One region of the Sodalis ligni genome, then DNA from elsewhere that is predicted to be linked to it. Evidence: predicted binding sites of a transcription regulator. Region 1 holds the regulator's gene; the other holds the start of a gene.
The links. Region 1 encodes sigma-54, which starts transcription at its own class of promoters, with help from an activator protein. Its sites were predicted from a motif close to GTTGGCACANNTTTCGCTNT; they were not measured.
Positions count from the first base shown of each region.

Region 1 (3,813 bases):
ATATCGCCCATCTGCGCGATCATATGGGACAATCTCTTTCCGGCGGCGAGCGGCGCCGGGTGGAAATCGCCCGCGCCCTGGCCGCCAACCCTAAATTCATTTTGCTTGATGAACCTTTTGCCGGTGTGGATCCGATTTCCGTTATCGATATCAAAAAAATCATCGAACATTTGCGCGACAGCGGGCTCGGGGTGTTGATTACCGATCATAATGTGCGCGAGACGCTGGACGTGTGCGAGCGTGCTTATATAGTCAGTCAGGGTAAACTCATCGCGCACGGGTCCCCGGCTGAAATCCTCCAGGACGAGCAGGTGAAACGTGTTTATCTGGGCGAAGAGTTCCGCCTCTGATAAGGTGTCCTGAAGAATGAAGGGCCATGAGGTTAATTAACGCATCATATGAAGCAAGGTTTGCAACTCAGGTTTAGTCAGCAACTGGCCATGACTCCGCAGTTACAGCAGGCGATACGTCTGTTGCAATTGTCCACGCTTGAACTCCAGCAGGAAATACAGACTGCGCTGGAAAGCAATCCTTTACTCGAACAATCGGACGTTCATGAAGAAATAGACACGCCGCACGACGCTCCCGACTCCGAATCCCTCGATACCCGCGAGGCGATGGAGCAAAAGGATATGCCGGAAGAACTGCCGCTGGACGCTACCTGGGACGAAATGTATTCAGCGGGCACCCCGTCCGGCACCGGTACGGATTATCGCGACGAGGAGCTGCCGATTTACCAGGGCGAGACCATTCAGACGCTGCAGGATTATCTGATGTGGCAAGTGGAGCTGACGCCTTTTTCCGACACCGACATCGCTATCGCCACCTCCATCGTGGATGCGGTGGATGAGACCGGTTATCTCACCGTGCCGCTGGAAGATATCCTGGAAAGCATCGGCGTAGAGAGCGTGACCATGGATGAAGTGGAAGCGGTGCTGAAACGAGTCCAGCGATTCGATCCGGTGGGTGTGGCGGCGCGGGATTTACGTGATTGCCTGCTCATTCAGCTCTCGCAGCTGTCAAAGGACTTTCCGTATCTGGCGGAAGCCAGGCTTATCGTCACCGATTACCTGGATTTGCTGGCCAGCCACGATTTCCGTACCCTGCTGAGGTCGACGCGGCTGAAAGAAGAGGTGTTGAAATCGGCGATGGCGCTGATTCAATCCCTGGATCCCCGCCCGGGCCAATCCATCAATACCACCGAATCGCAGTATGTGATACCCGATGTCCTGGTGCGCAAAGTGCATAACCGCTGGACGGTGGAACTCAATACCGACAGCATTCCCAACCTTAAAATCAATCAGCAATACGCGGCGCTGGGCAACACCACCCGAAACGATGCGGACGGGCAGTTTATCCGCAGCCACCTGCAGGAAGCCCGCTGGCTGATTAAAAGTCTTGAAAGCCGTAATGACACCCTGTTGAAAGTCACCCGCTGCATCGTAGAGCAGCAGCAGGCATTTTTCGAACAGGGGGAAGAGTTTATGCGTCCCATGGTGCTGGCGGATATCGCCCAGGCGGTGGATATGCATGAATCAACCATATCTCGCGTTACCACGCAAAAATATCTGCACAGCCCGCGCGGTATCTACGAACTTAAATATTTTTTCTCCAGTCACGTCAATACCGAAGGGGGCGGCGAAGCTTCCTCAACGGCCATTCGCGCGCTGGTGAAAAAACTGATCGCCGCAGAAAACCCGGCGAAGCCGCTCAGCGACAGCAAGCTGACTACCCTGCTTTCCGATCAGGGTATTATGGTAGCACGGCGTACCGTGGCAAAATATCGTGAGTCCTTATCCATCCCGCCGTCGAACCAGCGAAAACAATTGGTTTGACCTCCACAGAGAAGGAAGACACTATGCAGCTGAATATTACCGGACAGCGTGTTGATATCACCGATGCGTTACGCGATTTCGTTACTGCGAAATTTTCCAAGCTTGAACAGTACTTCGACCGAATCAATCAGGTATATATTGTTCTAAAAGTCGAAAAGGTGCAGAAGATCGCTGAAGCGACGATACATGTCAATGGCGGCGAGCTGCACGCGACTTCGGAAGCGGATGATATGTATGCCGCCATCGATCTGCTGATAGATAAGCTGGCGCGTCAACTTAACAAGCATAAAGATAAACTGAAACAGTTTTAATTCACTGTAGCCATTGTCGCAGCCTGACCTCGCATCGGCTCGTAATGGCGAGGCTCATGGATGAGCCGAGCAACTAAGCCAACACACCCGCGACTCGCAAGATGACGGGTATAATGGGCCGATGAGTCTTAAAGGTGAATCAGCGCCTAAGTGAAACGAAATGACTAACGATACAGCAATGCAAATCAATACGGTGTTAAGCCTTGAATGCACCCGCGGCTCCATTCAGTGCCAGAGCAAAAAACGCGCGCTGGAAATAATCAGCGAACTGGCGGCCAAACAGCTTAACCTGGCGCCGCAGGTGGTATTTGACGCCGTATTAACCCGTGAACGCATGGGCAGTACCGGTATCGGTAATGGAATCGCGATCCCCCACGGCAAACTGGAAGAGGACACGCTGCGGGCGGTGGGGGTATTTATCCGCCTGGAGCAGCCCATCGCCTTCGATGCCATCGATAATCAACCGGTGGATTTGCTTTTTGCCCTGCTGGTGCCGGCGGAACAATGCAAAACGCACCTGCATACGCTATCGTTGGTAGCCAAGCGTCTGGCTGATAAAACGGTCTGCCGCCGGCTACGCGCCGCTCAAAGCGACGAAGAACTTTATGAAATCATGACGGAAACAGAAGCCGGGTCTTAACGCGCAGTATCCTACGCTTACCGACCCGCGGGGTTTGATTGGCGGAAATAGCGGCCTCTTCGCCAATGCGTCGATGTTAATGCCAGAGGGGAGTCGTCATGGTGCTGATGATTGTCAGCGGTCGATCCGGTTCAGGGAAGTCAGTGGCGCTACGCGCGCTGGAAGATATGGGGTTTTATTGCGTCGATAACCTGCCTGTGGTATTGCTGCCGCAGCTGGCCGCCACCCTGGCGGATCGCAATATTTCCGCCGCGGTCAGTATTGACGTGCGCAACATGCCCGAAACGCCGGAAATTTTCGAGCATGCAATGGATAACCTGCCGCAAAGCTTTTCGCCGCAGCTGCTGTTTCTCGACGCCGAGCGCAGCACCCTGATCCGCCGTTATAGCGATACCCGGCGCCTGCACCCGCTGTCGAGCAAGAACCTGTCGCTGGAAAGCGCCATCGATCAGGAGAACGAACTGCTGGAACCGCTGCGCTCCAGGGCCGATTTGATTATCGACACCTCGGAAATGTCGGTGCATGAACTGGCGGAAATGCTCCGCACCCGGCTGCTGGGCAAACGCGAGCGCGAATTGACCATGGTGTTCGAGTCCTTCGGCTACAAACACGGCCTGCCCATCGATGCGGACTATGTTTTTGACGTACGATTCCTGCCCAACCCGCACTGGGATCCGAAACTGCGGCCGATGACCGGTCTGGATAAACCGGTGGCGGCCTTTCTCGACCGGCACACCGAAGTCCATAATTTCATTTACCAAACCCGAAGTTATCTCGAACTGTGGCTGCCGATGCTGGAGACCAACAACCGCAGCTATTTAACGGTGGCCATTGGCTGTACCGGCGGCAAACACCGTTCAGTGTATGTTGCCGAGCAGTTGGCGGATTATTTCCGCTCCCGCGGCAAAAATGTCCAATCCAGACACCGAACCCTGGAAAAACGCTCATGACAGTCAAGCAAACGGTGGAAATCAAGAATCGTCTCGGCATGCATGCCCGGCCAGCCATGAAATTATTCGATCTGGTG
Region 1 covers NZ_CP075169.1:669,305-673,117, reverse strand. Annotated here, with positions in the region: gene lptB (LPS export ABC transporter ATP-binding protein) at 1-350, shown strand, start outside; gene rpoN (RNA polymerase factor sigma-54) at 399-1,835, shown strand; gene hpf (ribosome hibernation promoting factor) at 1,859-2,146, shown strand; gene ptsN (PTS IIA-like nitrogen regulatory protein PtsN) at 2,307-2,786, shown strand; gene rapZ (RNase adapter RapZ) at 2,885-3,736, shown strand; gene npr (PTS phosphocarrier protein NPr) at 3,733-3,813, shown strand, end outside.

Region 2 (3,813 bases), 780 kb from region 1:
ACGATTGGCGCGCTTACGATCGTTTTCAGTCAGATAACGTTTACGCAACCGGATGGAATGGGGAGTCACTTCCACCAGCTCATCATCATCAATAAATTCCAGCGCTTGTTCCAACGACAGCTTAATCGCCGTCACCAGCGTAGTGGCTTCATCGGTACCTGAGGCGCGCATGTTGGTTAATTTCTTGCCGGTCAGGCAGTTGACGGTCAAATCATTAGAACGGGTATGAATACCGATAATCTGGCCTTCATACACTTCCGCGCCGTGGCCCAGGAACAAGCGGCCGCGATCCTGCAGGCTGTACAGGGCGTAAGCAACCGCTTTACCCTGGCCGTTGGAAATCATCACGCCGTTCTGCCGCTGGCCGATTTCACCCGGACGCACATCGTCATAATGACTGAACGACGAATACAGCAGGCCGGTGCCGGAAGTCATGGTCAGGAACTCGGTACGAAAGCCAATCAGGCCACGGCTGGGGATAATATAATCAAGACGGATACGGCCTTTGCCGTCCGGCAGCATATCGCGCATCTCGCCTTTGCGCATGCCCATCGCTTCCATCACCGGACCCTGGTTCTGCTCTTCGATATCAAGCGTAACCTGTTCGAACGGCTCCTGTTTTTTACCGTCAACGGTACGGTAGATAACCTTCGGACGGGAAACGCCGATTTCAAAACCTTCACGGCGCATATTCTCGATAAGCACCGACAAATGCAGTTCGCCGCGGCCCGACACCAGGAAGGTATCCGGGTCTTCGGTTTCTTCCACCCGCAGCGCCACATTATGCACCAGCTCTTTGTTCAGGCGCTCCAGGATCTGGCGGGACGTCACGTATTTGCCTTCTTTGCCGCAGAACGGCGAGGTGTTAACCCCAAAGGACATAGAGACGGTAGGCTCGTCCACGGTCAGCGGCGGCAGCGCTTCAACTTGGGCCGGATCGCAGATGGTATCGGAGATATTCAGTTCACCCAGACCGGTCAGGGCAATAATGTCACCGGCTTCAGCCAGTTTGGACTCGATGCGCTGCAGGCCCATATGCCCGAGCACCTGACCCACTTTGCCATTGCGGCGCTTGCCTTCGTGGTCAATGATGGTCACTGCCTGGTTCGGTCTGACCGAACCGCGTTTGATGCGGCCGATACCGATAACGCCAACATAGCTGTTGTAGTCAAGCTGGGAGATTTGCATCTGGAACGCACCGTCGCTATCAACGTTGGGCGCTTCGACATTCTTCACGATCGACTCGAACAGCGGCGTCATATCCTCGGCCATGTTTTCATGTTCATAGCCGGCGACCCCGTTCAACGCGGAGGCATATATGATCGGAAAATCCAGTTGCTCATCGGTTGCGCCGAGGTTGACGAATAAATCGAACACCTGATCCACCACCCAATCAGGGCGTGCTCCGGGCCGGTCTACTTTGTTGATGACCACAATAGGTTTGAGACCGTAAGCAAAGGCTTTCTGGGTCACGAAACGGGTTTGCGGCATGGGTCCGTCCATGGCGTCCACCAGCAGCAGCACCGAGTCCACCATGGACATGACGCGCTCAACCTCACCGCCGAAATCGGCATGTCCGGGGGTATCAACGATATTGATACGGTACCCGTTCCAATTGATAGCGGTATTTTTCGCGAGGATGGTAATTCCCCGTTCTTTCTCCAAATCGTTGGAGTCCATCACGCGTTCGGTGGCGTCATTGCGGTCACCCAATGTTCCGGATTGTTGCAACAGCTTATCGACCAGGGTGGTTTTCCCATGGTCGACGTGCGCGATGATGGCGATGTTACGCAAATTTTCGATCACAACTTTGCCTCAGGCATTAGAAATAGCGCGTTATTGTACACGTTATAGGCGAAGGACTAAACAAGATCGCGCTGTTCTCTGCATTTGCGTCATTTTCAGCGCCCCATCATCCCTTTATCAGTGCAATGTTTCAATTATTCGCACGCATTGCACCAAAATAGTGCCCACTCAGCGCACAAATGCACTAAAATAGCACTACCCCCCCAATCTGGTGCAGCTTGGCAACCGTTAAAAGGCCGCAATTCGGCGCCTCGCGTTCATTTAGCAATGTTGGCACAGTTTTAGCTTAGTTAAGCTTAGCCTAGGTAAGTTTAAAAAATCCATACCATACGATTTCGTTCCACGACGACAATGGCACATCCGGGAGAATATAAGTATGTCCGCTGAACACGTTTTGACGATGCTAAATGAACACGAAGTCAAATTCGTCGACTTGCGTTTCACTGATACGAAAGGGAAAGAACAGCACGTCACAATACCGGCCCATCAGGTGGATGCCGATTTCTTTGAAGACGGCAAAATGTTTGACGGTTCTTCAATCGGCGGCTGGAAAGGCATCAACGAATCAGACATGGTGCTGATGCCCGATGCAAGCACCGCCATGCTTGACCCGTTCTATGAAGAAACCACACTGATCATCCGCTGCGATATCCTTGAACCGGCCACCATGCAGGGTTACGATCGCGATCCGCGTTCCATCGCCAAGCGCGCTGAAGATTTTCTGAAATCATCCGGCATCGCCGATACCGTTTTTTTCGGACCTGAACCTGAATTCTTCCTGTTCGACGATATCCGTTTCGGTTCCTCCATTTCCGGTTCCCACGTTGCCATCGACGACGTCGAAGCGGCCTGGAATTCCGACAAGGTTATTGAAGGCGGCAACAAAGGCCACCGTCCGGGCATCAAAGGCGGCTATTTCCCCGTACCGCCGGTGGATTCATCACAGGATTTGCGTTCCGCCATGTGTTTGACCCTGGAAGAAATGGGTCTGGTGGTGGAAGCCCATCACCATGAAGTGGCTACCGCGGGCCAGAACGAAATCGCCACCCGCTTTAACACCCTGGTGAAAAAAGCCGACGAAATTCAAATTTACAAGTATGTCGTGCATAACGTCGCCCACGCCTTCGGCAAAACCGCGACCTTTATGCCCAAACCGATTTTCGGCGATAACGGCTCAGGCATGCATTGCCATATGTCTTTAAGCAAAGACGGCAACAACCTGTTCTCCGGCGACAAGTACGGCGGCCTGTCCGAAACGGCGCTGTTCTACATCGGCGGCGTAATCAAACACGCAAAAGCCATCAATGCGCTGACCAACCCCACCACCAACTCATACAAACGTCTGGTCCCGGGGTATGAAGCGCCGGTGATGCTGGCCTACTCCGCCCGTAACCGTTCCGCCTCAATCCGTATTCCGGTATCGCCGAGCCCGAAAGGACGCCGTATCGAAGTGCGCTTCCCGGATCCGGCCGCCAATCCGTATCTGGCCTTCGCCGCGCTGCTGATGGCCGGACTCGACGGCATCATCAACAAGATTCATCCCGGCGATGCCATGGACAAGAATCTGTACGATCTGCCTCCGGAAGAAGCGAAGGAAATTCCGCAGGTATGCGGATCGCTGGATGAAGCCCTGGCATCCCTCAGCGCGGATCGCGAGTTTTTGACCCGCGGCGGCGTCTTCACTGACGATACCATTGATGCTTACATCGAGCTGCGTACGGAAGAAGTTGACCGCATCCGTATGACGCCGCATCCGGTGGAATTCGAGTTGTATTACAGCGTTTAATTACATTGTGTTTTTTGTTGCCGTGGAAACTTTCAGCCCATCTTCGGATGGGCTTTTTTCTCCAGCAAACCTTGCGCGTAGCCATGCGCAATATTATCTAATGGACTAAAATGCACTAGAATAGTGCGGGAGACTGCTTTATGGCTACAGGCTCATTGCCCGATGCTGGGCAGATCCTAAATTCGTTAATAAACAGCATATTGCTGCTAGATAACGATCTT
Region 2 covers NZ_CP075169.1:6,332,136-6,335,948, forward strand. Annotated here, with positions in the region: gene typA (translational GTPase TypA) at 1-1,806, opposite strand, end outside; gene glnA (glutamate--ammonia ligase) at 2,183-3,592, shown strand; gene glnL (nitrogen regulation protein NR(II)) at 3,733-3,813, shown strand, end outside.
Region 2: the regulator sigma-54 is predicted to act here: its motif matches at 2,076-2,095, upstream of glnA (glutamate--ammonia ligase).